4 regions of the Coprobacillus sp. AF33-1AC genome follow, and region 4 is predicted to be linked to each of the others. Evidence: riboswitches for the same ligand, from Rfam matches in the RefSeq annotation. Region 4 holds a riboswitch; each other region holds the start of a gene.
What was found. A riboswitch is a leader RNA that binds a small molecule or an ion and turns the genes downstream of it on or off. The one in region 4 is predicted to bind cyclic di-GMP.
Positions count from the first base shown of each region.

Region 1: it holds a riboswitch for cyclic di-GMP, as region 4 does, so the genes downstream of both, DWZ53_RS01740 (hypothetical protein) here and DWZ53_RS04435 (fibro-slime domain-containing protein) in region 4, are expected to answer to the same signal.
Region 2: it holds a riboswitch for cyclic di-GMP, as region 4 does, so the genes downstream of both, DWZ53_RS01985 (nucleoside-diphosphate sugar epimerase/dehydratase) here and DWZ53_RS04435 (fibro-slime domain-containing protein) in region 4, are expected to answer to the same signal.
Region 3: it holds a riboswitch for cyclic di-GMP, as region 4 does, so the genes downstream of both, DWZ53_RS09605 (SHIRT domain-containing protein) here and DWZ53_RS04435 (fibro-slime domain-containing protein) in region 4, are expected to answer to the same signal.

Region 1 is NZ_QRQB01000002.1:101,093-109,445, forward strand. It holds gene DWZ53_RS01725 (Cna B-type domain-containing protein) at 1-1,044, opposite strand, end outside; gene DWZ53_RS01730 (hypothetical protein) at 1,424-1,579, opposite strand; gene DWZ53_RS01735 (hypothetical protein) at 1,563-3,335, opposite strand; gene DWZ53_RS01740 (hypothetical protein) at 3,713-3,919, opposite strand; cyclic di-GMP riboswitch class I at 3,976-4,051, opposite strand; gene DWZ53_RS01745 (alpha-glucosidase) at 4,105-5,769, opposite strand; gene DWZ53_RS01750 (AraC family transcriptional regulator) at 5,836-6,651, opposite strand; gene DWZ53_RS01755 (acyltransferase family protein) at 6,701-8,353, opposite strand, start outside.
Region 2 is NZ_QRQB01000003.1:23,123-31,475, reverse strand. It holds gene DWZ53_RS02020 (isopeptide-forming domain-containing fimbrial protein) at 1-530, shown strand, start outside; gene DWZ53_RS02015 (Cna B-type domain-containing protein) at 577-1,467, shown strand; gene DWZ53_RS02010 (AAA family ATPase) at 1,475-3,118, opposite strand; gene DWZ53_RS02005 (hypothetical protein) at 3,248-4,294, opposite strand; gene DWZ53_RS02000 (CpsD/CapB family tyrosine-protein kinase) at 4,242-4,949, opposite strand; gene DWZ53_RS01995 (tyrosine-protein phosphatase) at 4,952-5,734, opposite strand; gene DWZ53_RS01990 (YveK family protein) at 5,734-6,426, opposite strand; cyclic di-GMP riboswitch class I at 6,569-6,654, shown strand; gene DWZ53_RS01985 (nucleoside-diphosphate sugar epimerase/dehydratase) at 6,799-8,353, shown strand, end outside.
Region 3 is NZ_QRQB01000028.1:14,003-22,355, forward strand. It holds gene DWZ53_RS09605 (SHIRT domain-containing protein) at 1-3,183, opposite strand, end outside; cyclic di-GMP riboswitch class I at 3,235-3,317, opposite strand; gene DWZ53_RS09610 (hypothetical protein) at 3,429-3,674, opposite strand; gene DWZ53_RS11450 (InlB B-repeat-containing protein) at 3,696-6,185, opposite strand; gene DWZ53_RS11455 (hypothetical protein) at 6,231-6,359, opposite strand; gene DWZ53_RS09620 (fibronectin type III domain-containing protein) at 6,361-8,353, opposite strand, start outside.
Region 4 is NZ_QRQB01000008.1:22,395-30,747, reverse strand. It holds gene DWZ53_RS04435 (fibro-slime domain-containing protein) at 1-2,129, opposite strand, end outside; cyclic di-GMP riboswitch class I at 2,174-2,255, opposite strand; gene DWZ53_RS04430 (Nif3-like dinuclear metal center hexameric protein) at 2,321-3,079, opposite strand; gene DWZ53_RS04425 (class I SAM-dependent methyltransferase) at 3,066-3,758, opposite strand; gene rpoD (RNA polymerase sigma factor RpoD) at 3,761-5,002, opposite strand; gene dnaG (DNA primase) at 5,006-6,763, opposite strand; gene DWZ53_RS04410 (glycine--tRNA ligase) at 6,778-8,151, opposite strand; gene DWZ53_RS04405 (alpha/beta fold hydrolase) at 8,286-8,353, opposite strand, start outside.

The sequences.
Region 1 (8,353 bases), on a different contig from region 4:
TTTATCAGTTTGTACACCATCTGCATATAAACGAACAGTAATGCTATCTGATCTCATACCATCTTGGTTATCAGCATCATCCCATGTTTTTGATACAGGGACATCTACTTTTTGTTCAATTAAACCTAAGTTTTGATCTGGTAAATTATAAGTTGTTTTACCTTGTGATTCCATCTCTTTTATAGATGGCATTGTAATTTCTGTAATTGTTCCTGATTGTAATTTACGTCCGTTTTTATCAACATGACCTGTATCTACTTTAGAACTTTGTTCTTTGTTACCTTGATCAAAATCAGTTACATTATAGTCTTCAATACTATTATCACCTGATTCAAAGATAACTTTGAATTCACCTTCAGGTAATCCTTCAAATTTATAATGACCATTTTCATCAGTATTTACTGTTGTAGGATGTTTTACTGTTGTAACTTTACCACCTTTATCAACTGTTATTTCTTCATAGGCATCAAATGGTACATAATTGCCATCTGCATCTTTCTTTAATAATGTAACTTTTGCACCTTTAAATAGTGTTTCATCATCAGATGTACCCAACTTACCATCTTTGTCTTTATCAACCCAAACAGTTCCTTCTAATGTACGTTTATAAATCTTAACTTGTGTTTCATCATTTAACGTACTACCTTCATTTCCTGGTGCTGATAAACTATTAGATAGCTTATCACCTTCAGCAACCTTTGCATTATATTCAAGTTTTATCTTTGCAATCGTGTCTTTTTTCAAATTATCATCAACATAAACAATTGCTGCTGGCCATGAACCAATAAGTCCAGTTCCTGTAAATTTTACATCTTCACCTTCATCTGTTTGTGTAGCTTCTTTCCAAACTTTATTGCCTTCAGTATCTGTTTTATTTAAATCATCTTTGGTAATTTCACCAGCTTTTTTCCCTTTATATTCACTGTCGCTTGTATAATAAAGTTTAAAATCATTATCATTTTTTAATAGTTTTTTGTTAATTGTGACTTTAGAAATTTTATATTGTCCTTTCATCACAGTTCCATTAATACCATCTTGTGGCATTGTATCGACAACAAATAAATTTTCTTGATTACTTGAACTATTATTTGTAATTGTTAAATCGAAATAAGCTGTATCATTTAATTCTAGTGTTTGTTTTCCACTTTTTGTTAAATAATATTCTTTATCTTTTACAACTGTAATTGAAGTAGAAGCAATATTATCATTAGCTGATGTAAGTTCTCTTTGATCTTCAGTTGTTTGAATTCCAATATTATTCTTTAATGCAACTTGATCATTAACATCATTTTCTGGATTTTCATCATCACCAATTTTACATGAATAATGAATTTGAGGTAATTGAGTTTCGCTTAATGAAACATTAGGAACTTCCCATTTTAATGTTGTTGTCCCGTTTTCATTTTTTGTAACTTCCGTTGGCTCAATTTTTTGTTCCTCCAGTTACTGTACCTTTATCTTTATCTTTTGACTTATAAGTTCCGCCTAAATACAATGTACTATCAACGTAAGTAAGACCTTTAGGTAAAGTATCTGTATAATAAACTGTTGTTTTTGCATCCTTATCTGGTGTTACCATTATTCGCAAAAGTAATTTGGCTTGCAACAACATAATCAACGTATCTTTCTTTTTTACTTACATTATAACTTGTTTTAATTTTATCGTTTTCTTTTTGTGCTACTTTCTTTTGAATAGATACTGTATAAGGAACTAAATATAAAGCATCAGCACTATTCCTACTAAACTTATGTGTTGTTGAATCTGGATTATACTTTTTATTAACATATTCAGGAACAGTATAGTAATCTCTATGATCTATTGCCGCTTGTGTGTGTGCATGATCAAATAAGTTAACTTCTGGATGATCTTTTATCCATTTACTATATTCTGCTCTTGTAATGTTATTAATACTTGTTTTATGTGTATCAGCTAATATTTGTGCTTTTTCTTCATCTGTTAAATCTCTTGCATCCCATGTATTCGTTACAGCAGTAATCATATAAACATGATCTGACAAGTCATAATTAGGTTTAACATTACAGAAGAATCTTGTCATTTGATTTAAATTTGTACTTTCTTTATTTGTATAGCATCCACGATAACGAACAACAACACCATCGCAATCGGTTGAATCATCTGTTATATTAAAATCACTTAACTGTGCACTACGCATTGATTCTGCAGTTAAACCTTGTCCATCTTTATGATGTAGATATAAATATTCAGCTTCATAGCCTTCCTTATTCGATAAGTTAACATTCATATCTTTTTTTAATTCTATGGCATTTCGATCAAAGAGTACCATTTGTTCAATTCCTAATGGCACTTGACTTGATTCGTCTGCTTCACCTACATTAGTTTGACTATAAGTAGCCGTAAATGCAAGATCTTTAGCTCCTACAGTTGCAATATCATCATCTTTATTTCCTGAACCATCAGTATAACCATTATTCCAATTTGCTGAATCTCTATTTGAATAAATAATAGCATGGTCACGTGTCCCTTTATTATTTTTTGTGAATGTTTCACTTGCTTTATTATCTGTATTTTCATATAAAGTACCATCACTGTTATATAATGGGATTGTTTCTTGATCAGATGTAGTATTTGTTTCTGATACTGCGTGCATATTATTTACTGTTACAGATGCATTAGCACTAATTTGGTCTACACCAAATTGACTCATTAAAGTATCCCCATTTGCATTTTTATAAGGATAAACTACTTGGAATTGGTATGATGAAAAAAATCCATCTTTCATCATTTCTACTTGTTTTCCATCCCAATAAGAAATATTTCCATATGCATCTTTTTGAGGAAATTTTTTATAATCTACACTATAATTTTTTACTTTAACATGTAAAGTTGATCCTTCTTGAGTTATTGTATATTCCCCACTATTATCACAATATTTTTCTGGTTGAGGTGTTTTACCTGACGCACTACTATCTGTAAATGGGATGCCATTAACTTGCGCTCCACCTGCGTTATTAGCTCCACAATAATATAAAAGAGGTACAAATCCCGTATCATTAGCTGATTCTCCATTTACCTTATAATCTGATAAATTGATATCAAAAGTAAAATATTGACTAGGATCTGGTAATTCAACACCTTTGATTCCATTTCCCGGCTTTTTAATTTCTAAAGCAAAACCAAAAACTTGTCTAAAACCAGTAACTTTGTAATCACTATCTTTATAAGCTGCTGCATTTTCTTTATAGGCTGTTTTGTCTTTTGCTCCAAAATCATAAATATTAAACGTATTTTGGAAATTTCCTTTTTTTAATACAATATTATACATTGGGGCTGAGGTAACAGTAACTGGTTGCATTGCTACAGTTTTACTGTTAGCTTCATCATCAACGTAAACTGTAACCTTTGGTTCAATAACATCTCCTTGATGCTTGTTACCAACATTTATTATAAAACCATGTTCAATAGATCCTGCAGATTGGTTAGCTTCTACATCCCATTGAAAATTATATATTTTTTATCATTTTCTTCTTTTTCTGAAATAAGTTCTCCATTAATTGAAGTTACATCTAGAGCTTGATCATTAGGTATCTCAACAATAAATCCTATTTTATGTGCTTTTCCACCTAAGTTATTTACTCCTGTATTAATATTATAAGTAATGACATCAAATGAACGAACAATATCATTTGCATTCGAGTTATCATACCCTCGATTAGTATCATCAGCTCTATTCTAACATTTATCATCCATTTCTTCAGTACCATTATCTGTTGTACCAGTAAGGATACCATTTCCATATACTGATCCGTTATTTTCTAGTAATTGCGCAGATGAAATCACAACTGCTGAATTATCTGCATAAGCTGTTGTAGGTAACATACCCATTAACATGCTTAAACAAACCATGAAGCATAATATAAATTTACATCTTTTCTTCATAGATATCCTCTTCCATCATTTATGTAAAATAAAAGCCAAATGCAATCAAATGAACTGAGTGCAGCTGGCTGGCAGTTTAAAGCCCCTATAGCTTTGCGTCACTATTTTTCAATAGTTTTGCCTATCTATTACAACTTTAAATATAATGATATGTTTTAAAAAATAAACAATTTTTAAGAGATATGTTACATCTTTTGTAACAAGGCGTAACAGCCATAAGGTTTGATATGTAAAATATCGTGTATTTTATCACATTGATCATTAGAAATTAATAACTGACTATACCTAAATTCTTTTAATTCATAGTCATATTCATGACTAGAAAAATTATTAATAACTAATAATTTTTCATCTTGATATGTTCTGGTATAAATATATAAATCAGGATGATTTTCTTCTAATAATTCATATGTACCATAAACAATGATTGGCATTTGATGTCTTAACTGAATTAATTTTTGATAATAATGAAAGATAGAATTAGGATCTAATAATTGTTGGTGAACATTAATGGTTTTATAGTTTGGATTAACATTGATCCAGGGATTACCGGTTGTAAAACCAGCATTGTTTTCATTATTCCATTGCATTGGTGTTCTTGCGTTATCACGACTACTTGCACAGATTCCTTTCATCATTTGTTCATGCGTTAATGCTTTTTTATCTTTAACTAAATCTTGGTAAGCATTGAATACTTCAACATCTCTGACTTCATCTAAAGAGGTAAAAGGATAATTTGTCATGCCTATTTCTTCACCTTGATAAATATAAGGTGTCCCTTTTAAAAAGTGTAAAGTCGTAGCTAACATTTTAGCTGAGTCTTGCATATAATCTAAATTACCAAATCTTGATAAGACTCTAGGTTGATCATGATTATCCCAAAATAAACTATTCCATCCTTCTTCTTGTAAACCATATTGCCATTTTGTAAGAATCTTCTTTAGTTTTACTAAATCTAAAGGAACCGGTGTCCATTTACCATAAGGACCCGCATCAACATCAGTATGTTCAAATTGAAATAACATGCTTAATTCATGCTCATTTTCTCCTGTATATTGTTTAGCTTGTTCAATAGTACACGAAGTAATTTCCCCAACTGTCATGACATCATAATGAGATAATGCTTTTTGATTCATCTCTTTTAAGAATTCATGAATTCTTGGTCCATTACTGACATATTTTGATGGTCTCATATATTTTTTAGTTTGTGGAAAAACATCTTGGAATGTTTGTACTTTACTTAATTTATTAATGACATCCATTCTAAAACCATCAATACCTTTATCTAACCACCATCTCATCATCTTATAAATATCATTTCTTACATCTTCATTTTCCCAATTTAAATCCGGTTGTTTATCAGAATAAAGATGCAAGTAATACATATCCGTTTGCTTATCGTATTGCCACGAAGAACCGGAAAAGACTGATTCCCAGTTATTAGGTGCTTGATGATTCTTGCCTTCTTTCCAAATATAGTAATCACGATAAGGATTATCTTTGCTTTTTCTGCTTTCAATAAACCAAGGATGTTGATTGGAGGTATGATTAACAACTAAATCCATCACAACCTTGATTCCTCTTTGATGTGCTTCTTTTAATAAACAATCAAAATCTTCCATTGTTCCATATTCTTTAGAGATTGCCTGATAATCACTAATATCATAACCATTATCAACTTGTGGTGAAGCATAGACAGGTGATAACCAAATAATATCTATTCCTAATTCTTTTAAATAATCTAACTTTAATATAATTCCTTTTAAATCACCAATTCCATCCCCATTACTATCATAGAAGCTTTTAGGATAAATTTGATAAATAACGCTCTCTTTCCACCATGTTTTCATATTCCACCTCTTTCATCTAACATTTTATCTTTTTATTTTATCTTTTATACCCAAAAAGGACCTATCTTATAGGCATTTATTATCCTTTCGATAAGTTCCCGGTGTTTTTCCATATTTTTGTTTAAAAGCTTTGATAAATGATTTACTGTCAACAAAACCATGACGATGACTAATAGTCGCAATAGATAAATCTGTGCTACACACATCAATATAAGCATGATTAAGTTGAACCGTTTTAATATATTGTAAAACAGTCATGCCACACATCTTTTTAAAATAACGACATAAATAGTTAGGTGAATGATGAAATTCTTGGGCTAATAATGAAATACTTAATGATTGCCCGTAATGTAATTCGATGTATTCTAAGATATTTTGAATACGATGCGTATTAGTTAATAAAGGGGTTGTTCTTTTTATTTTATAATCAGTTAATAATAGATAATAAATACGATGTAAGTATTCAATAACTTTAAGATATTTATAGTGATCTTGACTTTTACGATATTGATCCATAGTCTGAATTATTTCTTTTAATTCTTGTTGTCTATCTAAAGATAAGTGAATATCAAAATAATAGTTATCTATTTGAGGTTCATATTGTTTTAAAGCATCATAAGAGATAAGGATTGTGATCATTTGACAATCTTCCAGCATCTCAAAGTAATGAATTTCATTTGTATTGACTAAAAAGAGTTCATTTTCACACACATGATAAGCCTTACCATTTATATAACCCATAAAGCTTCCTTGTATTAAATAGACTAATTCTACATTATGATGAAAGTGTTGTTTCATATAATGATAATGCGGTAAATAAAGATGATATATTTTAGCACTTTCATATTCTTTTGTATCAACAACTTCTAATTCGTAATTCATATTGTTACCTCTATCTCATTATATAAAATAAGAGGTTATTTGAAACCTCTTATGATTTTTTAGTGAGTTTAATTTTATCTTTTTGATATGCTTTAATAATACTTTCTTTAATACAATTTAAGAATTGTTCAGTTCCCCCAAGTTTATTAGGATGAGTTTGATCTTTTTCAAACCAATCATTATGTCCTTTACAATATTGAGCCCAATCAATCAAATAAACATTATCTGTATTTTTACAGAATTCTTCTATTTTTTGATTATTATCATCTTGCCACTGAGTATAAGGTGCATGTAAAGAAATAACAAACATCGTTTTATCTTGTGGTAAGAGTTCTCTTACTTTAGGTAAATAGTCATATAATGGACCATTTGTTCCTAAAGCAAAGATTAAACTATCCCCATTCCATCCTTCTTCATTTAATGCTGAAGTTAAAATAGAAATACTTAAATTAGCTTGTCTTGATTCTTTACTACTTAGTTTTAAATGAGGGAATGTCTCTTGGAACTTAGCAAAAGATCCACTTACAATCGAATCACCAATAACAAAAACATCTAAGTTATTGATAATTTCTTGACCATTAGATAAATCTACATATTGACTATCTTGACTATTGGTTGTAGATGGTGTTGTTTCAGGTTTCTTGATGTCTTTCTTTACGACTTTGTTTGATGATTCTTGAACGATATCATCTGACATATTTTCTTTAGGAACAAAGGCTACACATAACGTACTCGTAACAACTAACGCTAAACAAACAGAGGCAATCGTGATTCCTTTTTTGATGACCCTTTGATCTTTTTGAATCTTGTCTTTTAACATCTTTATTGTCTTAGATAAGATACCTCTTCTTATTGGTGTTTCTACTAAATAATATGATAATACTGAAGCCACTAATGTCAAAGTAACTTCTAATAACATAATTGAAAGAGAAGCACTTTGTCCGCCACTAATTAAAATAATAATCGGATAATGCCATAAGTAGATACTATATGATAGTTTTCCTAACCAATCAATAACCGGTATTGATAAAAACTTAGATAGCATACTTTGTTTTCTTAAGATCGATAAGATCACAAATGCTGTAAGAATAGAAGTTAGAAGATATCCTCCCTTATATAGAAAAGCATCATATCCGGCTACTTTTGTTACAATTATACATACACATACTAATGAAATGATTCCAATAATATCATTTGCTGGTTTAGTTAAACCTATCTTGATATCACTTTCTACAATGATAGCGAGTAACGCTCCTACTAATAATGAAAAACATCTTGTATCTAATCCATAATAAACACGACTTGGATCTCCATTTGGATTAAACAAGACAGCCATTAAGATTGCAGAAATAATAATAAGTAATGTTGTGATAACAGAAAGAACTTGATGACGTTCTTTCTTTGTTGATTTAAACTTTGCGATAATAATGATAATCAATGGGAAAATAAGATAGAATTGGGTTTCTATCGCTAATGACCAACAATGTAATAATGGTGATGGAGCACCCCCATTATCAAAATATGAAATATTATTAAATATCTGATACCAGTTATTATATCCTAGTAAAGCAGATATAAAATCTCGACAAGCTTTCGTAAAAACTAAACGATTAAAAATAGCACTTAAAATAACTGTCACTGACACCATTAAAATAAGGGCTGGCCAAATACGTTTAATTCTTTTTATCCAAAAATTCTTTAA
Region 2 (8,353 bases), on a different contig from region 4:
ACCATACTGTAACTTACACTTATGGTTTAAAGATGATTAAAAAAGATGGTAAACATGATGGTGTTAATTTAGCAGGTGCACAGTTTGCTTTATTTAAAAAAGCAGATTTAACAAAACAAATTGGTAAAGCTATTTCATCAAAAGATGGTAAAGTGGCATTTACAACTATGGATAATCAAGCATTAGGCTTAGATGCCGGTGAATATGTGATTAAAGAAGTCAAAGCGCCTAGTGGTTATAGTGAATTAGGTAGTGATATTTATCTTACAATTAAAGCTAATAATCCATTAGATGGTAAAGCTACAATAAAAGCAACAAATAAAGAAGGACAAAGTATTGCTGAAGTAAAAGTCATCACTGCTTGTAATAGAAAAGATCAAACTTTAAGTATTGTTAACTATAAAGGAATTTCATTACCTGAAACTGGTGGTAGTGGAACAAAAGTCTTTATGTTAATTGGTGGTGCTTTTATTACTTTAGCAGCGATTATTTATGCTATTTATGAATTAAGACATCAAACAGAAAAATAAGGTATCATTTATGATACCTTTACTTTCATTAAAAGAAGGTGAATCAATGAGAAAAAGAATTTTAATAATATTTTGTATGTTCTTTGTTTTGATGTTAGGGAGTATCAGTGAAACAGGAGCTATTAATAAGGGTAAAGTTACATTAACATATCAAAATAGTGAATATACTTTATCAGATATAGATGTTTTATTATATAAAATTGCAAGTTATGATATCAAAAACTTAGGTAAAATTACACTTTTAGATGACTATCAAGATAGTCATCTGGATTTAAGTGATATTGAACATCAAGATGTACTTAAAGAAAAGACAAGATCATTAAAACAATATATTGATAAGCATGCTTTAAAAGAAAACCAATTAATTAAGGCAGATAATCATGGAAAAGCTGTTTTTAAAGACTTAGATGATGGAATTTACTTAATACAAGGACGTTATCGAGGGAATGACCTAGATGTATCTATTGAACCAGCATTAATCGTGATGCCTCATGTCTATGATCAACAATTTGTTTATCAATATGATCTTCATCCTAAAATGACGATTCAAAAAAGAAAACAATATCAAGATTATACTGTTTTAAAAATTTGGAAAGATCATAACAACAAAGAGCATTTAAGACCACAAGCTATTAAAGTAGGCTTATACGCTAATAAAAAGCTAGTACAAACAGTTAAGTTAGATGCTACGTCTAATTGGTCTTATACATGGAATCATTTAGATAGTACAAAAAATTGGTCGGTTAAAGAAATTAATGTAAATCGTAATTATATAAGTCATGTTAAACAAACTCATAACCAGTTTGTTATTGAAAATGAAATTAAAGATACAACGCATATTAAAACAGGCGACTATCAACCGATTATTATTTTTATGATACTATTTTTATTTTCTGCAATAACACTTATTTATTGGAGCATTAAAAAGAAAAACTAGCAGATTGCTAGTTTTTTTCTTGCCATTTCATGATGACATCTTTACCATGATGTGCCAAAGCAACATAAATTACTTTTCCTTTTAGTCCTTCATCATATCGATTATTTTTGATTTGTTGAATAGCTTTACATGCAAGTTTGTTTAACTCATCATGTATGTTATCTTTCTTTTCTTTTAAGTATTTAAACTCCAAAACAAATGATGTACGTTTTTCATCTTTTGCCTTTAGAATAATATCACATCTTCCTTTACCAGTTTCTCTGTTTGAAAGGATATCATATCGATTTGATAAACAGACACACATACCTAACATCATCATATGATAACTATTTTCATTAGTTAAATCATGATAGGATGGTAACATTAAAATGTTTTGATACTCGTTAATAAAGTTTTCCTGTTGTTCATGAGTGAGATAACGGCTCAGTCTCGTTAATTGTCCTTCATTTAAAGATAGGTAATATTCTGTCAGACTTCTAAATTCTGTTTGGACTTCTTTGTTAGGTATTTGAATGCTGTAATAATTGTCCATGAGATCTATGACTTTATTGATTGTTAAATATCCAGCATTAACAAACAATCCCCATAGCGTCGCATTATCCGCTACTTCATAAAAACTTGTTTGCATCGTCACAGTCGTTTCTAACTGACTGTTGATGATGAGGTGATTATACTCTCTTTTAAAACCATCATTAGCATGCAATAGTGCTTGTTTAATCATTGTATTAGCACTGGTATTAACCCAGTAGGGCACAAGTTCTTTTGCACTGGCATAATTTAAAATAGACCAGGGATTATAGATATCGTTATTTCCAATATGATAGCCATCATACATTTCTTTGACATGATCATTTAACTGTAAATGATAGTATTCCAGTAAGGTCTTTGTTTCATGACTGTCAAAACCAAAATATTGACTGTAAGGTTTATCTAGCACAGTATAAACAACCAGATTATTCAAATCGCTAAAGATATTTTCTTTAGCCACTCTTTGAATTCCAGTAAGCATGGCATATTTTAGACTGTCAGAAGTTTTAAGTGAGTTATGAAGCAAACCAGATAGTCCGCCTTTTATTTCATCATAAAATCCATTTACATGAGCTTCTATAAAAGGTGTATCGTATTCATCTATAAAGACCATAACCTTTTTACCATAGTAATCTTCCAATCGTTCCATTAAAAATGAAAGAGCATCGTTGATACCTGTTAAATCATTATCATATTGAACTAATACGTCATATAGATGATCATATTTTGCTTTTTTAAATCCTTGTAAATTTTCAAATACATAACTATGTTTGTCCCATTGATTTTGTATTTGTGTCTTAATGGTTGAAACAATAGTATCTTTATCTCTTTTGGCATCTGCAAAAGAAATAAAGATCGTAGGATATTGATTCATTTCATTTGCATAAGGGGTATCCATGATTTTAGTATCAATAAATAATTCTTTAGAATCTTTCGTTATATCGAAGAATTCGTTCATCATGGACATATTAATCGTCTTACCAAATCTTCTAGGTCTAGTAATTAACGTCACTTTACTTTTATTTTTTAAAAAGTCTTGTAGCATTAAAGATTTGTCTACAAAGTAATAATCATTTTCTCTTAATTCTCTATAATTAGATATTCCTATTGGTATAGCCTTCATTGCAGTCATCCTTTCTTTTCATATTATAAACTATTTTATGTTTCTTTACTATATTATTACAAATGAGATAAAAGAAAAAAGAGAAGCTTTACAAATAGCTTCTCTTTATATAAATATATGATTTTATAATTAATTTTGAGCTTTGATATATTGTAAATCAATCATTTTTTGGTTGACTTGTTTTGCTAGTAAAGTATTAAATGCATCATTACCATTTAACTTATCATCTTTTAAGAGACTTGATGGAATATAGTTATTATTTAAGTCTTGTTGATCTTGGGCTGTAGGTGTAATGTTAGCGTCAGCAAGTCCATGATCTAATAAATAAGCACGATATTCTAAGAAGTGATCTTTATGTTCTTCTTTTAACATGTTGTTTTGGTCTCTTACAGAGGCGTTTTGACGTCTTGAAGTTAAAGAGACGACGATATATTTTTGGGTCTTAATTTGGTTAATAATGGCCCTTTGGTAAGTAATGGTACGATAGATATCTAAGTTATTTTGATTATCGTATGTACCACTAAAGAGGACAACAATATCATTTTCATTAAAATCAGGAACATCACTCTCTACTTGAGTTAATTGATTAAGTGGCGTTTCTTTACCAGCTTCATTTCTTGTAAAAGTATGCATATTACGATTAGCGTCATAACTTAATGTACCTTTAATACCATTAATCGTGACATCGCTAAAGTTAGTACCTGTACTTTTTAAAACATCTAAAGGTTGATTTTGTTCATCATATAAAGGAACATCAACAGGGGTTTTACCTTGAGGAATAGTGATATTATTAACATAGATTTTAATACGTCCTACACGGATAGCTAAATCTAATGAAGTATCTTGATTACCACCTATTTTAATAACTTGACTATTACTCAATGATTCTAAAGTGAGGGGATAACTAGCAAAATCATTACCGATTGTTAAGCTATCGCCAATACAATAGATTCTTTGTTTTGGTGTTTCATCTTTTTTTGTTTCTGTTTTTGCTGTTTGTTCAGTTTTTGTTGTTTGATATTTTTTAGCGTTATTGTTAGTGACATGTCTGTCATAACCAATTAAACCAAGAATAATTGCAACTAAGACCAGAACACTAATAGGAAAAAGTGATTTTTTCATTTTAGTAATAGTAGTAATGATTTCCAGATGAAGTTTTTGCTTTAGTAAGCACACTACCTAGAACATTAACATTATTTCTTTGTAATTGTTTGATGCAGTTGGCAGCATCTTTTTTGTTGGTATCTTGGCTAGAAACAGCAAAAATAGTTCCATCTACAGCATTTCCTACAGGAATAGCATCAGAAATCATTCCTACAGGAGCACAGTCAATAATGATAAAATCAAAATATTTTTTAACTTCATTAATATAATCTTTAAAAGTATGAGATCCTAATAATTCTGAAGGATTAGGAACATGAATACCACCAGTTAATACTGTTAATTCACCAATAAATGATGGATGTTGTACCGTTTGGAAGTATTCATAATTAATCATATGTTTTTGTCTAAAATCAGCTAAAGCATCAGTTAAACCTTGTTTATTAGATAATCCCATATACTTATGTATAGTATTTTTTCTTAAATCAGTATCAATTAATAAAACCTTATTATACTTTGTCGCAAAGATATAAGCTAAATTAATAGATAATGTTGTTTTTGCTTCTCCTGATTGAGTAGAAGTAATACATATAGATTGAATATCTCGATCAACAGTAGAAAACTCTATATTTGTACGAATATGACGAAAGATTTCAGCATAGTCAAATTGACTATGTTTTCTTTGTTTATCAAGAATATTTAATGTTCTTCTTTTATTCACTCTTGCCATTGTTATCTCCTTTTAAATAGTTTTTTAAATAAAGACTGTTTTACTTCAATTGGTTCTACTTCTTCATTATTAATAATATGAAGAGGATTTTCATACATTAATGTATGAATTGTTTCATAATTATATTTCTTCACTAATAAATTAAAGACTTGTTGTAAACAAGGACTACGATGACCATCACAGCGATGAGTATCACTAGCGATAACATGTATACATCCTGCATCAAGTAATTGATAAGCAAACTTTTGCGCATGTTTACCATGATAACCTAGAAAGCTTGTCGCATTGACTTGGATAACATAACCACAATCAATGAAATCTTCTATTCTTTCTAAATCTAATTCATCTTTAAAGTATCTTTCTACATGAGCAATAATCGGTGTATAGCCTTTTAACTGAATTTCATATAAATAATCTTCTACTTCATTTTCATTCCCTAATTCATTTCTGACATCGAATTCAACTAATAAATAATCAGTATTTTCAATAAGAATATATAAATCATTTTCTAGCGCTTCTAGATAATCATGATTTAAAAATAATTCACATCCAGCTAAAACTTCTATACCATAGTTTTGTGCCAATAACTTTAAGTCTTCAATTCTTTTTTTGATTTGTTTAAGGTCTTCTTCATTTTGGTTACCTGGAACAACATGGGGTGTCGCTACGATTGTTGAGATACGATTTTCTTTTGCTTTTTCTAAAGCAATCTTGGCATCTTCTAATGAAGGCATCCCATCATCTATTTGCCAGGCATAATGACCATGGATATCGATAAAAGCCATTATTTATCCTCGAAGTAAGGAATAACACCAAGATTAGGAATACCTAAATAATTTTCAGCGTCTTCCTTAGTATGAATACGATTATCTAACATAAAACGGATAAAGATAATACCAATACTTACAATTAAACCAACTAAACCACCAATCACTAAGTTTTTAGTTAAACTTGGTGATACAGGTGTTGTTTGAAGTTTTGCTTCATCAACAGTCGTAATGTTATTAATATTTAATGTATCTTTAACTTCTTGAGTAAAAACACTGACTGTTGTATCAACGATCTTTTTAGATAATTGAGGATCATTCGTTGTAGCTGAAATAGAAATGATTTGCGTATCTGATTCATTAGAAACTGCAAGGGCTGATGAAACGACACCAGTATCGACTTTTAATTCTTGAGCGACTTTACTTTGAATACTGTTTCCATTTAATAAAGCTACATAGTTATTAGTCATTAAATTGTTAGATGTGATTTGTGAATAATCAACAACCCCTTCATTAACTTGAGGTTTAGGGAATATTCTTGCTGAAGAAGAATATTTCTTTTCAACAAAGAAAATAGTAAAGACCCCAACTAAAATGGCACATACTAATGTAGAGATAATGATAATATGTAAGTGACTTTTTAATACTTCAAACAGTTCACCTAAATTTATTTCAATGTCTTCATTTTGAATTTCTTGATTTTCTGTCATTATAGGACTCCTTTTATATATATATTACTTATAAATGAATAATTACGTCATGTTACATTATTATATAAAAGTAAGCAAAAATCAACATATTTATCCATTTTAAAGTTGATAACTTGCATAGATTAGTATATACTTTTGTATACAAAAAGATAGGCAAGTCTATTGAAAGATAGTACACGCAAAGCTAGAGGGTCTAAGCACGAAGATGTATGACAGCCAGTTGCATTTGTTAGTCTATCTTTTGATAGGCTTATTTTTGTAGAATATACCAAATTATGACATAATACTTGTTTATTTATCATATATAGATATAATAGGCATGATTATAAATGAACATTACGTCAATTGTTATTTATAAGGGGAGGGTAAATAATGACCAAGGAGAAAAGTCAGTTGCTTTTAAGAAGAGTATGTTTAATCGCATTTGATACAATAAGTATTATCATATCATTTTTCCTATCATCATTTATAGCCTACAATGGTCAGATTGAATTAAGCTTTTTAAAAAATACTTATTTAGTGTTAAGTATTTTATTAGTATTGAGCTTAGTTTTTTTTACCCATATGAAGCTATATGTGAGCTTATGGCGTTATGCTTCTGTCAATGAATTATTAAATGTCATCATCTCAGCGATGATGAGTTCAATTATTTATTGTGCTTTATGCATTATTCTTAATTTAAATCCACCAATTAGTACTATGTTTCTTTATTTATTAATACTGTTACTATTAATTGGAGGATCACGATTTGGTTATCGTTTTTTAAGATTATATGCTGGAAGACATGGTTTGTTTGGAAGAAGTGATGAAAACTGTAAACGAGTTATGATTGTGGGTGCTGGTAGTGCTGGTGAAAAGATTTTAAGGGAAACACTGGTTACTCCTAAAATTAATAAACAAGTGGTTTGTTTTATTGATGATGATCATACAAAACATAATCGAAGAATTCATAATATTCCTATCGTAGGGGATCGTTATGATATTGTAAAAAAAGCAATTGAATATAAAATTGATGAAATCTATGTTGCTTTACCATCAATTGATGATAAGCAAGTTTCAGAAGTCCTTAACATCTGTAAAGAAACCCGATGTAAACTAAAGAAATTACCAGGTATGTATCAGTTCTTAAATGATGAAATCATTTTAGAAAAACTAAAAGATGTAGAAGTACAAGATTTATTAGGTAGAGATCCAATCAAAGTCAATCTTGAAGAAATTATGGGCTATGTAAAAGATAAAGTTGTCATGGTTACTGGTGGTGGCGGTTCAATCGGTAGTGAATTATGTCGTCAAATAGCTAAGAGTGAACCTAAACAACTGATTATTGTCGATATCTATGAAAACAATGCTTATGATATTCAATTGGAGTTACAAAGAAAATATCCTGAACTTCATTTAGAAACAATGATAGCTTCAGTAAGAGACGCTAATAAAATTAGAGATTTATTTGCTTATTATCGTCCTGATATTGTTTATCATGCAGCTGCTCATAAACATGTTCCTTTAATGGAAGATGCACCTCATGAAGCGATTAAAAATAATGTCTTTGGTACTTTAAATGTAGCCAAAGCAGCAGATCATTATGGAGTAAAAAGATTTATTTTGATTTCTACTGATAAGGCAGTCAATCCAACGAATATCATGGGAGCATCAAAAAGACTATGTGAAATGATTGTTCAATCATTTGACAAAAAATCAAAAACAGAATTTGTAGCTGTTCGTTTTGGAAATGTATTAGGATCTAATGGATCAGTCATTCCATTATTTAAAAAACAAATTAAAAATGGAGGACCAATTACTATTACCCATCCTGATATTATTCGTTATTTCATGACCATTCCTGAAGCCGTATCTTTAGTATTACAAGCAGGAGCGTACGGACATGGTGGTGAAATCTTTGTCTTAGATATGGGTAAACCAGTTAAAA
Region 3 (8,353 bases), on a different contig from region 4:
TAATTCACTTCCATCTTCACTTTCAAAGCTATATTTTACTTTATGAGTATTAGCTACAAATTCCCATGTTCCTGTAAATGTTACATCGCCTTTATTTACTGTTGCTTTTCCTTCACCATTGTATCCTTTAAATACCCATGTACCATCTAAATCTGTATCTTCTACTTCTACTTGTCTTGGTGATTGAGCTGTCACTTCTGCTTTATTTAGATATTTATTTGTATCAGTTGGTTTTAGATCTTTAACAGATTGTGGTAACTCTTTTCCTTTTGTTCCACTTTCAAATTCATAACTTACATTATATTGATTTGATGTAAATTCCCATGAGCCTATAAATGTGATACCAGCGTTAGTCATTTCTTGTGATTTATGATTCCATGACTTAAATTTCCATGTTCCATCATTTATACTATCTACATATTGACTTTCTTGTAGATCCAATGCTTTAACAATACTTCCATTTTTATAAAGTGTATTATCTGTTGGCAAGTAAGAATTAATCGCTTTTGGTAATTCTTTTCCTTCTGTTCCACTTATAAATGTATAGTTAGCTTTATGTCCAACGCTAACTAACTGCCATATTCCAACGAATTTCACATTTCCATTACTAATGGTATCACTTTGTTTATCCCATGAAATAAATTGCCATGTCTCCCCATTTTCTTCATAGACATTGCTTGATGGTTCCTTTGCATCAACATGTGCACCCTTCACGTAATCTTCGTTATCTGTTGGTAAATATTGATTAATGGCCTCTGGTAAGTTTTTCCCTTCTGTTCCACTTTTAAATTCATACTCTGCGTGGTAAACATTAGGAATAAATTCCCATGTTCCTGTAAATGTAACATTAGCTTTATTTACAGTTGCTTTTCCTTCACCATTATATCCTTTAAATACCCATGTACCATCTAAGTCAGTATCTTCTACTTTTGTTAGTGTAGGTACCTTTGCAGTGATTTCTGATTGATTTAGATATTTGTTTGTATCAGTTGGTTTTAAATCTTTTACTGCTTCTGGTAACTCTTTTCCTTTTGTTCCACTTTCAAATTCATAGCTTACTTTATATTGATTTGGTATAAAATTCCATGTTCCTGTAAATGTAATACTATCATTCTGGATAATTTGTGATTCATTATCCCATGATTGAAATTTCCAAACACCATCGTTATCTTCATCTGTATATTCATCATACTTCTTATTATACTCACTATTAGCTACTATATCATCTTTATAGTATTCATCTTCATCAACTGGTACCAATTCTTTAAGTGCTTCAGGTAACTCGACACCTTCTGTACCACTTTTAAATTTATATTCAGCATGCTTACCAATATTTAAATTAGTACTAATATAACAGTTGCTCGCTGAAGTATGACGCTCTAAGTAGAATAATGAAAATTCACATTTTTGTCCATTTAAAATACCATTCGCTTGAGCAAACTCATCTACGTTTAATTCAATATCTGATGAGTAATGAGCTCCCCCTAAATCAGCTGCCAACTTTCCATTAATGAAAACATAAACATCATCGTCACCTCTGAAATTAAAATACTGATTAGCTCCTTTTTTATAAATAAAGTCTCCCTGTACTTTCATTCCAAAATTATAATTATGATTTTGTGGATCAGTTACATTATTATCACTAAATTTTTCACCGTCCAAATAATCTAATGGGAAGAAACCATGGGATTCATTTCCGCTATCATCATTATAGAACTTATTTCCATCATATTTAGTTTTTATCCCAGCATCAAATGTATATTGAGCTTGGTTTCCACTTCCTGTATTTTTTAAAACCATTTGATTATATTTATCAGCTTTTTTATTTAAACTGAAATCTTGATTAAAGAAATTCTTTAATCTTAAATAGGCATAATCCATACATGTAAGACAATCATCTACACTATTTAATTGTCCTTGATTATATTTTGTTTCTGTTTCATCATAATCACCCAATGGTAATGAAAGGCTGTTTTCAGGATGAACACTTAGCGCTGCGATTCTTGATCCTGCTTTACCATTAATTCTTAGTTTGATTGTTCCAGTACCCTGAGGAACGGATATATTTTGTTCATGACTACCACTTATATCCTCTAAATTTACTGTAGTCAAAATTCCATTATCATCTAAAATATCAATACTCATTCCATCTGCTTTAAACCCATTATCACCTAGCCAATAACTTAATATAATGTTTTGATTAGGCAAAATATCTGTTTGGTATGTAATAGAAGCATCGGTTAAACATCCTACACCATCACCTACTTGTTGAAAATAAACTTTACCATTGTATAGCTGACCACCCGCTTTAGTATATTGATCATAATTAGCAGATTTCCAATTTTCAGAGATAAATGTTTTACCACCTTCTCCCAAATAATTTTCTGATGTTATGTTTGTTTTAGTATTTGTTAATTTAGCAATAGAAAACTTTAAATCATCTTTTCCATCATCATCTCTATAAATATCAATAATAACTTGGTCATGATTACCAGTATTAAATTGTGTTGCATTATTATCCAATAGAACTTGTCCATCTAATGTCTTAATTTGATACTTGATATTTTCATTTGTACGCCAATAACCAAAATTATAATCTGTATTCTTTTCAACATTGACTATATTTGTTAAATGATCATTAAACCCTTTATTAATGACTCCATCGCCTTCATGTTGCCAGACTAAATCCTTACTACCTTCATAAATGAGTCCATCCTCTGTCTTAACATTTTTGCTTGAATCCATATGCCAGCTATCATAAAAATAATGATCATCTTTTTTATTTAAAATATCAGAATACGTAGACCCACTTGATTGCATTTTACTAACTAAAGTGTTATATATAGCAAACTTTCTTAAATTTGCATCATCTTTAACGTTTCTTTGAATAGTAGCAGCAGCTGAAACAATCGAGTTTTTCTTATATACCGGATTACCATCTTTCCCTAGTACTGACTCTACTAATCCTTGAGTAACTTCTCCATTATTTGATTCTTTTAAACCTAGCGTATCCATTCCTAATCCTAATGCATACTCATAAAATAACCCATCAGCATCAAAATCATATAATTGTACAGGTAAATTCATTATATCATTTTCACTAGCATAAACAGGAGCAGGCACCATTGAAAATGCCATTGATAATACTAATGCATAAGGTAATGTTTTCTTTCCTCTTTTCATTTTTCTTTTCTCCTCCTCAATAAAAAAACCGTAGTCATCCGCTTCATCGCTCTATGCAACTCAGCCAGCATTCCTTACGGTTAAGCCCTGTAGCTTTGCGTCACTATTTTTCAATAGTTTTGCCAAATAAATTACATTTATATAATATACTTTATTTGTAAAAGAAAGAATGAAAACGCTTTATCGTGTAACATGTTTCATTTGTTGTAACAAAAAAGGTGTCGACTAGACACCTTTAGATTATTTTAATAAAATTTTTTATTTAAAGAGAAAAGAGTACATATAAAAGATTTAGCGTCATTAATATCTTGAAAACAAATATTTGATCCACTAATATATTGCGCCGCATCATTCCATTCATGAATAGAATAATCATTAGAATCAATTTGTTTTAATTCATTTACTTGATTATTTGTCATATAGAAATTACCACATAAATCAGATATATATAAACCTCCGCTGATTTCTCTCATACGTTCTAATAATTCCATACTTTCCTCCTTATCTATATTTTATTCATATTTTCTTTTTAATAATGTAAGTCCTAAAATAGCGCCAAATAATCCAAATACATAAGTCATCATCATTGTATCATCACCTGTTTTAACAGATTTTTTAGTAGCTTTTTTAGCTTTAGATGCTTTTTTAGTAGTTGTAGTATTTGATTGATTACTATTTGATGAACCATTATTATTTGATGTTTGTTGATTACCACTACCATTATTTGAAGAATCAGCTTCAACAAATAATGCATAAAGTGTTACATCACCATTAACTGGTTGATTAAAATCAAAAGCATTTTGATAATTTACATCACTATACCAACCTTTAAATACGAATCCTTCTTTTGTTGGATCTGCAGGTTTAGCTAGTTTTGATCCTTCTGTAACAGTTTGTTGTTGCCTATTAATGGTTACTGTGTAGATTTTCAAGAAATGTGCATATAACTCAACATTATTTTTTACACCTTGTGTAAAATCAAATTTTTGAGTGTATTGTTCGTCAGTGTACCATCCATCAAAGATATATCCATCTTTTGTTGGATCAGCTGGCTTATTAATTGTATTTCCTTCTACTACAGTTTGCGTTTGACCATTAATTGTTACAGTACAAACTTTTAAGAAATGAGGATATAAATGAATATCTGATGTAATAGTTTTAGTAAAATCAAATTTATTTTTGAATTGTCCATCTGTGTACCATCCATCAAAGACATATCCTTCTTTTGTAGGATCTGTTGGTTGGCTAATTGTTGTTCCAGCTTCAACAACTTGTTCTTGTCCATCAATTATTACTGTACATAAACGTACAAAATGAGGATAAACAGTAACTGAACTTGTTATTGGAGCATCGAAATCGAATGGAGTTGTATAAGATGTATCAGTGTACCAACCTTTAAATACATATCCTTCTTTTGTTGGATCTGTTGGTTGTGCAACCTTTTGTCCATCTTCTACTTCAATAGTTTGTCCATTCATTGTTACAGTATGCACTGAAACAAAATATGGATAAATTTTTGTATCACTTGTAATTGGTTTGCTGAAGTCAAATTCTTGAGTATGATCTTCATCAACATACCAACCTTTAAATTTAAATCCTTCTTTAAATGCATCATTTGGTTTATCAATAGTTGTTCCTTCTTCAACAATTTTTTTATCACCATTGATATCAACAGTTACTAATTTTACATATTTAGCATAAATATCAATATCATAATCAATGGATTCATTAATATCAAATGCATCATTACCATCTTGATCTTTATACCAACCTTTAAATGTATAACCTTCTCTTTCACTAGGATCAGCTAATTGTCCTAATTTATCTCCTAGTTTGACTTTTTGAACTTGTTGACTAGCAGCATTAGGATGAACTGTAACATTAACATAGTCATCTACATATTCATCAGCAACAGTCATAATATCTGATCCATCTATTTTTGCTACTGTATAACCAGTTGGGTTACCATTATTACGATAAATTTCTCCTAGTGTTGTTAATTTACCAAGTCTTGACTCATCAATTCCATTAGATATATCTGCTTTGTTATAGAAAAGAGCACTAGATGATCCATTAAAACTTGTACTATCAAAAGTAAACCAAGCATATCTTTCAACAAAATCTAAGTTATTTAATTTTTTCATCAAAATAGCCATATATTCTTGAACTGCTTGATTATGTTCACTTTGCTTTCCGTCATATGGATGCCAGTTAGCATCATTGGCAGAAGCAGCATGTTCGGTAATCCAGATTGGTTTAGTATATTTTTCATATACATTAGTAAGATAAGTTACAAAACTATCCGCCGCTTTTTCTGGTGTAAATCCTGTATTATCATTATCCAACCCAATATAGCCTGGATATGTATGAATCGTAATAAAATCATCTTTGACAGATATTGCTCCCCAATAGTTTTCAAACCAACAATTAGCATCAGTTGTACTACCCATTGTAGCCGGTGAACCAATTCTTAAACCACTATCATGGAAATCTTTGTTATATGATGCAGCTACGTCTGCTTTAATATTTGATTCATTAACATAATCTGGTTCATTAAAACTTAAAACTGTACTATATCCTTTTGCTTTTAAATTAGCTAATGTATTTTTGATATTAGCACTATTGTTATAAATCATTGGTACATAGTCTAAATCATGATTAGCTACATTTGTTTCATCAAATGGTTGTGTTCCCCAGTTATAATACCAAGATAATCCTAAGTTTTGTGAATAAGACAAAGAATTACTTGCTCCATTATTTTCTGAATAGAAACCTAAACCCTTTTTTGATACAAAGAAATTTCTAATACTTGTAGATACTTTCGTATCATTGTCTAATACTGCTAAAATTTTAACTTGATGTTTTTCTACTTTTGTAGAATAAACACTACAACTTAATTGTTTTCCATTTTGTTCAATTTGAACATTTTGTAAACTACCATCTAAATAAACTTCATATTTTTTTACATCAGTATTTTCTAATGCATTCCATTTAATTTCAATTGGACCGGCAGGAACAAGTTGTCCTTTTTGTGGATAACTTACTGCTTACGTTTTCCATGAATTATATGGATTAACATATTCTTCTGCTTTAACAGCAATACAATCAGGAGTAAAGAACAACATCGCACTTATTAGTGCGACAGCTGTTCTTTTAATAAATTTTCTTTTATTCATATTAATGAGCTTTCTTTCTCTTTAATACGACAAATGCAACGAATGCTACACCAGCAAATAATACATATCCTAAGATTTGTTGATTATCACCAGTAAGAACTTTACTTAATGCATTTGATTTTTTAGTAGTTGTTTGTTTGTTTCCTGATTGATTATTTTTGTTTGTATTGCTTGTATTTGTTGGTTTTGAAGGAGTAGATGGATTACTTGGATCTGATGGTTTTGATGGATCTGTTGGATCTGTTGGATCTGTTGGATCTGTTGGATCTGTATTTCCATCATCTATTAATCTTAATTGTTTGATTGCATAATCTAATTTATCTGCTTCTTCATCAACCACTTTTTGATCTGGAATCATATAATCATTGCTGAATAATTTAGCAACTTGATGTTCATCATTAAAGAATGTAACTGTCTTTAATGTATAACGATCATTTTTGTAGTTATCGCTTGCTACGATATCTAACGCTTCTTGTCTTAATTGATTTAATCTTTCATAATCAGCTGGTTTTAATTTTAAACTAATAATAGCGTCATATAAATCTTGATATGTTTCATCAATAGTAGCTTGATCATTAATGTTAGCATCTTTGATAACCATTCTTGCTTTATTTAAGTAATCTAAGAATTTAGCTACATTAATATAATATTCATTTTGGAAATATTCACCATCACGAATATTTTCTTCTGCATATTTAATTAGTTTTTCTAAGTCCCCAGTATTAGCAGGCAATAATAATAATTGATCAATACCAGCATTAACGTTAGCAGCTCTTGCTTCAATTAATGCTTGACTACGTTTATCTAAATCAGCTCTTTGATCATATAAATCTTTACCTAATCCATAATAGTAATCAAAGAATTCTTTAGTAGCTGGAACATATTTATTATTTTTATAATTATTTCCAGCAATAATCTTATCAGCACGATCTAATGCTTTCTTTAATGGAGTTAAATCAGCATCATCAATGACTAATTCATCCATTGCATTAACTAAATCTTTAGTTGCTTTAGTTAATTTATCTTGGTCTGGAGCTGTTAAGATATCTCCATCATCACGAGCATCAGCTAAAGCTTTTGCAACTTTGTAAGCTTCATCAAATGCTTTTTTACTATCTTTTGTATAATATTGACCTTTATAGTCAGTGGATTTTCTAATGATTTTAGCTTCAGCTAAAGCTTTATCTAAATCAGTATAATCTGCATCAGCAATAGCTAACGCTGCATAAGTATCTCTGATTTCATTAGCTTTTTCACTTACTTCTTTTTGAGTTAAACGATGTGGGATATATTTTCCACCTTCTTGTTCTTGTTTGAAGTTTTTATAGATTGGTTGAATTTCATCCATGATTTTTTCATATGGATCAAATGTTTCTTTAGTATAAATTTTACCTAAATCTAACTTATCATCACAATCTTCATATGCTCCAACTAATTCAGTGATATCTACATCACCTTTTTCATTATAAGGATTTAATCCTGTTTCTTGAATCTTGTTATAGTTTGTACCACGATTACAAATACCATTTCTATAATTTAAGATATGTTTACGTGCCCAACCTTCACCTTTTGTACCAGTAGCTTTATCAATACCACTACTTACACTTTCACCAACATCATTGATGATATGGTTGAATTTTTGTAATACACCATCATCTTTAGCGAATGTTTGTGTACATGCGTTTTCAATTAATACATCTTCAGTATTTGGTACTTCAATAGGGTTATCTAATTGAATTTGTACTTCAGATGAATCATAAGTAGGACCAGTATAAATAAATACGTTATAAATACCCATACCTACAGCATAGTGATGTTTAACTTTATTTGAAACTTTATATGCTGAATATCCATTGACTAAACCTTCATGTGACATCCAAGCTTCTTGTGAAATTGGGTCATAACATTTTTCGTTTTGTAAGAAATATGTTGCTCCATATTCACCATTCCATAATACGTCATTTTTGTTAAAGTGTTCATCGAATAAACCATAC
Region 4 (8,353 bases):
AACTCTTCATCTGATATAAAAACCCATTTACCAACAAATTGCAATGCATCATTTGACATAATTTTGCTATTATGATCCCATCCAATAAAACGCCATACTCCTTTATTTGTATCATCACGAATATCTTTGAATTTTCTATTTTGTAAATCGATACTTACTTGTTGTCCATAATAGTATTCTTTTTCATCTATAGGAACATATTCATATATGCTATTAGGAAGTGTCATGTTTGGTGTACCACTTTCAAATTTATATTCAACACGTTTTCCTATATTTAAATTGGTCTGGATTTTGCAGTTACTCGCTGTAGTATGCCTTTCTAAATAGAAAAATTGTAGATGACACTTTTCACCATTTTTTATACCCTGTTCTTTAGCAAAATCTTCAATGTTAACTATTGTATTGGCAGCTTTATGTGCTCCACCTAAATCAGCAACAAGATGACCATTTATAAAGACATAAACATCATCATCTCCTGTAAATTCAAAAAACTGTTTTGAACTTTGTTTATAAATGAATTCACCATCTACTTTCATACCAAAATGAAAATTGTGGTCAACTTGCCCATCACTATGTTTTTCACTATTTGATAGATAATCAAGTGGGAAAAAGCCACTCTCTAAAATACCATTTCCATCATTATAGAACTCACCATTTTTGTAGGTAATAGGCTTTGATGAATCAAATAGATACTCTTCTCTACCATTATTAACTGTCTTATTTAAAATCATTTTTGAATAAGTTGTATCTATTTTATTCAAATAAAAATGAGTATTGTAGAAATTTGTTAATCGTAAAAAAGCATAGTCCATACATGTTTTACAATCATCGATAACATTTAATTGATTATTGTTATATTTATTTAATGTTTCTTGATATTGTCCTAATGGAAGAACTTGTCCCATTGGAGTGACTGATAGTGCAGCCATTCTTGGAGATACACCTTGACCATTAATTCTTACTTTAATATTACCTTGTCCCGAAGGAATATCTAATAAAAATGTTTGCCATCCTCCGTTTTTATCTACTTCTTTACTTACTAATAGATGATTATTTTCATCTAATATATCAATTGATAAACTACCATTGTTACTTTGTTCATCTAACCAATAATTAAATTTTATATATTGATTCGTTGGTATATCAGTATCAAAACAGATAGCAGAATCATTTAAACAAATAATACCATCACCCTTTTGTTGCCAATAATTTTTACCATCTACTATTTTTCCATTCTCTTTAGATGCTTGATTATATAATTGAGATTTCCATCCTTTATCAATGAAATTACTTGTTGAAGATGATTCGATATTACCTAAATAATTTTCTGTAAATGTGTTATCATCTCTAATTAAGTACACATTAGAAAATTTAAGGACATCCTTTGTTTGACCAACTCGATAAATATCTATCGTAATAGTATCTGTTGAAGATTTAAATACTGTATCAATAGGATTATTATCAAGTAAAACCTTACCATTTTTATCTAATACACGGTATTTCAATTCATTACTTGCGCCTGCTTTTTCTGTTATCCAATAATGAAATTTATATTCCGTATTAGGAACTACGTTAATTTCCTTAATCAAATGATCATTGACACCATAATTAAGAACACCATCCGTTTCCTGTTGCCATACGACTCCATTACCAGAATGTAAATATTCTCCATCACCAGATCCATCTATATTTTCAAGTTTCCAATTTTTATAAAATGGTTTTGTATCACTACCAGAAAGACTAGTATGTACAGAACCACTCGCATTCGAATAATTGGAAAATTTTTTAAAAATATCATATTTATTTAAATTTTGATCATCTTTTAAATTTATAAGATTCTCATGAATTGTGCTTGCTGCACTTTCAATGGCACTTCTTTTATAAACAGGATTTCCATCTTTACCTAGCGTCTTTTCAACTAAACCTTTTGTAACATCTTCATTATTTGAAGTTCCTAACCCAAATGTATCCATCCCATTATAAAGTGCATACTCGTAAAACAGTCCATCTGCATCATAATCGAAAAACTGTACTGGCAATGACATACTATCATTAGCCCTTACTTGTAATTGAAAAAGTGGTACTATCATCGTCATTACCACAACACAAATTATAAACTTCTTAAACATAACCTTTCCTCCAAATAAAAAACCATAGAAAACCGACTTACAATAAATGCAACTCAGCCAGCTTCTCTATGGTTCAGCTCTGTAGCTTTGCGTCACTATTTTTCAATAGTTTTGCCAATATTTACCTACATGTATTATAAAATATATACAATAATATATCAAACAAAAAAATAGAAACTAATTAGCAGTCTCTATTTATATTTAAAATAATCTAAACTATGATGAACATCTACTTCAAGAGGTAATTCTTTTAGTAATTTAGCCAATTCTTCTTCAAAAATAACCTCTAAATGATGGTTTGCATCAATCAAAAATATATCATGATCAATAGCATACTTAGCGTGGCGATACTTACTATCACCAGTAATAAAACAATCAACCTCTCCAGCAAGGACTTCTAAATCATCTGCTGCACTTCCGCCACATATAGCAATACTTTGAATCATTTTATCTTCATTATTTGAACATCTTACATATGATAAATGATATACATCTTTAATATAGTCTACAAAATCTTTCGCCTTCATAGGTTCTTTTAAAATTGCCTTTTTACCAATTTCATGACGATCATAACATTGTACATTTTCAACTGGTAATTGATTAATTAGCCAATCATTCATCGAAATATGATTTTTTCCTCGATCTAGACAAGTATGCAAACTATAAACAACAATATTATTTTTTATTGCATTTTCTATAAATTTTCCTTGATGATTTTCCAAGTCTATATTAACTAATTCTTCTAGTAAAAATGGATGGTGAGTAATGAGCATTTGACATTGTTCATCAATACAGTGTTGTAATGTTTCATTATCTGCGTTTAGGGCAATATATACCTTGTTCACTTCTGTTTGTTTATTTCCTATTTGTAATCCGCATCTATCAAAATCCATTTGTAAGGATAAAGGAAAGTAGCCTTCTAAATATTCCATTATCTTATTTGCTTTCATTTAAAACTTCCTCTATCATTTCTATTTTATGATTTAACTCTTTCGTTCTAGGATGATTGTTTGGTAAATCTTTAACAATATTTTTATAAGTACAATACTGATTGTTCCATTTTTCTTTAAATAACGATGTTTGTTCTCTTCTTAAAATTGGACCAAATTCTTCATCTAACTCATTATAATAAATATCTTTTCTTTGTAGTTTTCGTACAACCATAACTTCATAAGTATGATGTCCATCTTTAATTAATTTTTCATCAATCATACCAAAATTATGACTAAACAAATACTTTCTTAAATAATCAGCATTCGCATTGGGCTGTAAAAATAAAACATTGACTTGATTAAGATAATCAAGATGTTGATTTAAAATATCAACAATAAGATAAGATCCCATTCCTGCAATACTTATCATATCTACTTTTTTATCAAGAATAGGCTCTAATCCATTTCCTAACAGTGCAGTAACTTGCGTTTGCATACCACATTGTTTAATAGTTGAAAGTGATGATTCATAGGGTCCTTGTGCTACATCACATGCGTAACTATGACTTACTATATTATTTTCAACCAAATAACATGGTAAATAAGCATGATCGGTCCCTATATCAGCAATCTTACTTCCTTGTTTATATTGACTAATCATATCAGCTATAAGCTGTAATCTTTTAGATAATTTCATCATTAACGATCTAAGAAATCTTTTAATCTTTTAGAACGAGATGGGTGTTTTAATTTGCGTAACGCTTTAGCTTCAATTTGACGAATACGTTCACGAGTAACATTAAATTCTTTACCTACTTCTTCTAATGTACGTGTGCGTCCATCATCTAATCCAAATCTTAAGCGTAAAACTTTTTCTTCACGATCAGTCAATTCTAATAATACTTCATTTAACTCATCTTTCAATAATTCATTAGCCGCATAATCATCAGGCGACATAGCGCCTTCATCTTCAATGAAATCTCCTAAATGAGAATCATCTTCTTCCCCAATAGGTGTTTCTAATGATACAGGTTCTAAAGATATTTTTTGAATTTCACGTACTTTTTCAGGTGTTAAACCATCCATTTTTTCTGCAATTTCTTCTGCTGTAGGCTCACGTCCTAACTCCTGAATTAATTGTCTTTGGATACGAGTTAATTTATTAATTGTTTCAACCATATGTACTGGAATACGAATTGTACGAGCTTGGTCTGCAATTGCACGCGTAATTGCCTGTCTAATCCACCAAGTTGCATATGTTGAAAATTTAAACCCTTTAGTATAATCAAATTTTTCAACAGCTTTAATCAATCCCATATTTCCTTCTTGAATTAAATCCAAAAATAACATTCCACGTCCAACATATCTTTTTGCAATCGATACAACTAATCTTAAGTTAGCTGCAGCAAGTTCTTTTTTTGCTTCTTCATCACCATCTAAAATACGTTTAGCAAGATCAATTTCTTGATCATGTGAAAGTAATTCTACACGTCCGATTTCTTTTAAATACATTTTAACTGGATCATTAATTTTGACATTACTTCCAAGTTGTGTATGTTCGCTTTCTTTATCTTCATCAGCAACTTGATACATATGAAGCGTATCTCCAGTCATCATATCAAAATCACCATCAAAATCTAAATCAGGCTCATCATCTTTGATATCATCAACAGCTAAGTCATCATCAGTAATATCTGGAACATCTGACAGTAATGTTGAATCATCAACATCTAAAGCATCTAATCCATCATCAGATATTTGAATATTTTGATTTCCTATAAACTCTATAAGTTGCTCAGCCATTTCATCACTTAAATCATATGTAGATAAATACTCATCAATTTGTTCTTGAGTTAAAACATTGCTATTCTTTTTTGCTTCTGATAAAACAATTTTTTCTAAATCATCAAATGATACTGCTTGTACTTTTTTCTTTGCCATATACTACTCCTTTTCTGTTAAAGCTATAATTTCAGCCAAAATTTGTGCTTTTTGTTTAGGATCATAAGTCTCCACTAATGATCTTGTTAATTCTTCTTTTCTTTCTATCTTTGCTCTTTCTTTAATCATTAATATATAATCTTCAATTGCCTGATTATTACTTTCTCTAGGTAAATTTAAAGAAGCAATATCAATAATAGTTTGCACAATTTGATCATCATCAATACTACTGATTAAGTCAGCAATTTGCATAAATTGATGTTGCCGATAATAATCAATAATGTAAGAAGCAATAATTCGATTAATATGATCAAACATAAATCCTGCCTTTGCTTCATACATTGCTGCATATTTTTTATCCAACATCATATAATACAATAAATCCCGTTCTGCTTTTTGGTACTTATCTACCATTTTTTGAGTTTGCTTATAAGAAATATGTTGTATTTCTTGATGTTGCGGTATTTCTTCATGATGCTGTTGATTTAGTAAATTATAAATTATCTCTTTAGAAAATCCAGATTTATTTTCTAATTGACCCACATAATAATCACGATCAACAAAATCATCAATTCTAGCGATAATTTCAACCATTGTCTGCAAATACTTTCTTCTATCTTCATAATTATCTTTATTCATATCTTCATAAAAATAATTCATTTTAAAAGAAACTGCAGACAATGGATTTTTCAATAAATGAATAAATTCTTCTTTTCCTTTATCTTTAATATATTCATCTGGATCTTTATTATCAGGAATAGCAACTACCGATACTTGAAAACCAGCAGGAATAAGTTCGTCAATGCATTTCATCATTGCACTTTTTCCAGCACGATCACCATCCAAACATAATATGATATTTTTTGTATAACGTCTTAAAAGATGAAGATGTCCTTTTGTAAGTGCCGTTCCCATAATAGCCACAGCATTTTTAATACCTATTTTATACAACGCTATGACATCCATAAATCCTTCTAAAACAATAATTGCATTTTCTTCACGAACCGCTTCTTTTACACGATGATAATTATATAAAGTTTCACCTTTAATAAATATTTTAGATTCAGGTGAATTCATATATTTAGATTCGTGATTATTTTGTTTATATATACGCCCACTAAATCCAACAATTCTCCCATCACTATTATGGAGAGGAAACATAATTCGATCATGATAACGATCATAACCTTGATTTGATTCAATCACTAAGCCTGAAGCAAAAGCCTGCATTTTGTTATAACCTAATTTTTCAAAAGCATTTAATAAGATATTTTTATCAGGTGCATAACCAATTTCAAAATAATCAATAATATCTTGTGTCATCTGTCGATCATTTAAATAATCATTTGCGCCAATAGCTAACTTAGTATTTAAATAATGACGATAAATTTTATTTGCTTCTTCATGCATTAAATAAAACGGCTCTTTTTCTTTGTCAACCTGTACTTTTTTTTCAGGAAAATCAAATTCATGAATATCAACATGTCCCATTTCAGCGACCATTTTCACTGCTTCAATATATGATATTTTCAAATAATCCTTTAAGAAAGTAAAAACATTACCTCCGTGATGACAAACAAAACATTTATAAATTTGTTTTTCAGGAGAAATCGACATTGAAGGATGTGTATCATTATGAAAAGGACATACTGCCATATAATTACGTCCTTTTCTTTCTAATGGTAAATAATTTCCAATCACATCAACAATATCTACGCTACTTCTAATTTCATTGATCTTTTCAGGTGTGAGTCTTGGCATGATTGCCTCCTTTTTTAAAATGCAATCTTATCGCTGATATAATCTACTAATTGATCTATTGGTAAACGGATTTGTTCCATTGTATCACGATCACGTACTGTTACAGCTTGATCATCATAACTATCAAAGTCAACAGTAACACAATATGGTGTACCAATGGCATCTTGTCTACGATAACGTTTCCCAATTTGTCCAGACACATCATATTCAACTGAAAAATGTTTAGCTAACATTGCATAAACTTCTTCAGCCTTATCACTTTGTTTTTTAGTAAGTGGTAAAACAGCAACTTTATATGGTGCAACTGCTGGGTGTAATTTCATAACTTGTCTTGTTTCACCATTTTCTAATGTTTCTTCTTGATAACTATCACAGAAAACAGACAAGAATAAACGATCTGCCCCGACAGAAGGTTCAATGACATAAGGAATATACTTTTCATTTGTTTGAGGATCAAGATATTCTAAAGATTTCTTTGAGTATTCCATATGACGAGATAAATCGTAATCTGTACGATCGGCAATACCCCATAATTCTCCCCATCCAAATGGGAATTTATATTCAACATCACATGTTGCTTTTGAGTAGAATGATAATTCTTCTTTTTCGTGGTCTCTAAAACGAAGATTTTCTTTATTTAACCCTAAATCATATAAGAATTTTTGACAATAGTCTTTCCAATATGCAAACCATTCTAAATCTGTATCAGGTTTACAGAAGAATTCAATTTCCATTTGTTCAAATTCTCTTGTTCTAAAAATAAAGTTACCTGGAGTAATTTCATTTCTAAATGATTTCCCAATTTGACCAATTCCAAAAGGAATTTTTTTACGTGATGTTCTTTGAATATTTTTAAAATTGACAAAAATACCTTGTGCAGTTTCTGGACGTAAATAAACAACAGATTTATCATCTTCTACTACACCCATATGTGTTTCAAACATTAATTTGAACTGTCTAACATCAGTAAAATTGCTTTTCCCACATTGTGGACAAACAATATGATGTTCTTTAATATAGTCCATTGTTTGTTTATTTGTCCAACCTTCACTATGTACATCTGGATCATATGCTTCGATTAATTTATCAGCACGATGACGTGTTTTACATTCTTTACAATCAATCAATGGATCAGAGAAGCCATCAACATGTCCACTCGCTTTCCATACCTTTGGATTCATAAAGATTGCTGAATCTAAACCAACATTATATGGTGATTCTTGAATAAATCTTTTCCACCATAATTGTTTAATATTATTTTTCATTTCTACTCCTAATGGTCCAAAATCCCATGTATTAGCAAGACCGTCATAGATTTCAGATCCTTGGTAAACAAAACCAGTTGATTTTGCATGATTAACAATTTTATCCATATCTTTATTTGCCATATTTATCTCCTTCTATCCCTATATATCGAAGAAGGACTTGGCCCTCCAAGTCCTATCTTTTTATATATACGTTTTTATGTACAATAAAAATACCCTTATAGTAGGTCTTTGTCAACCAATTATAAGGGTACTATTTATATGTATGTGTGCTGATTTAGCCATTGTAAAACATCATGATAAACTTCTTTCCTATTTACTTCAT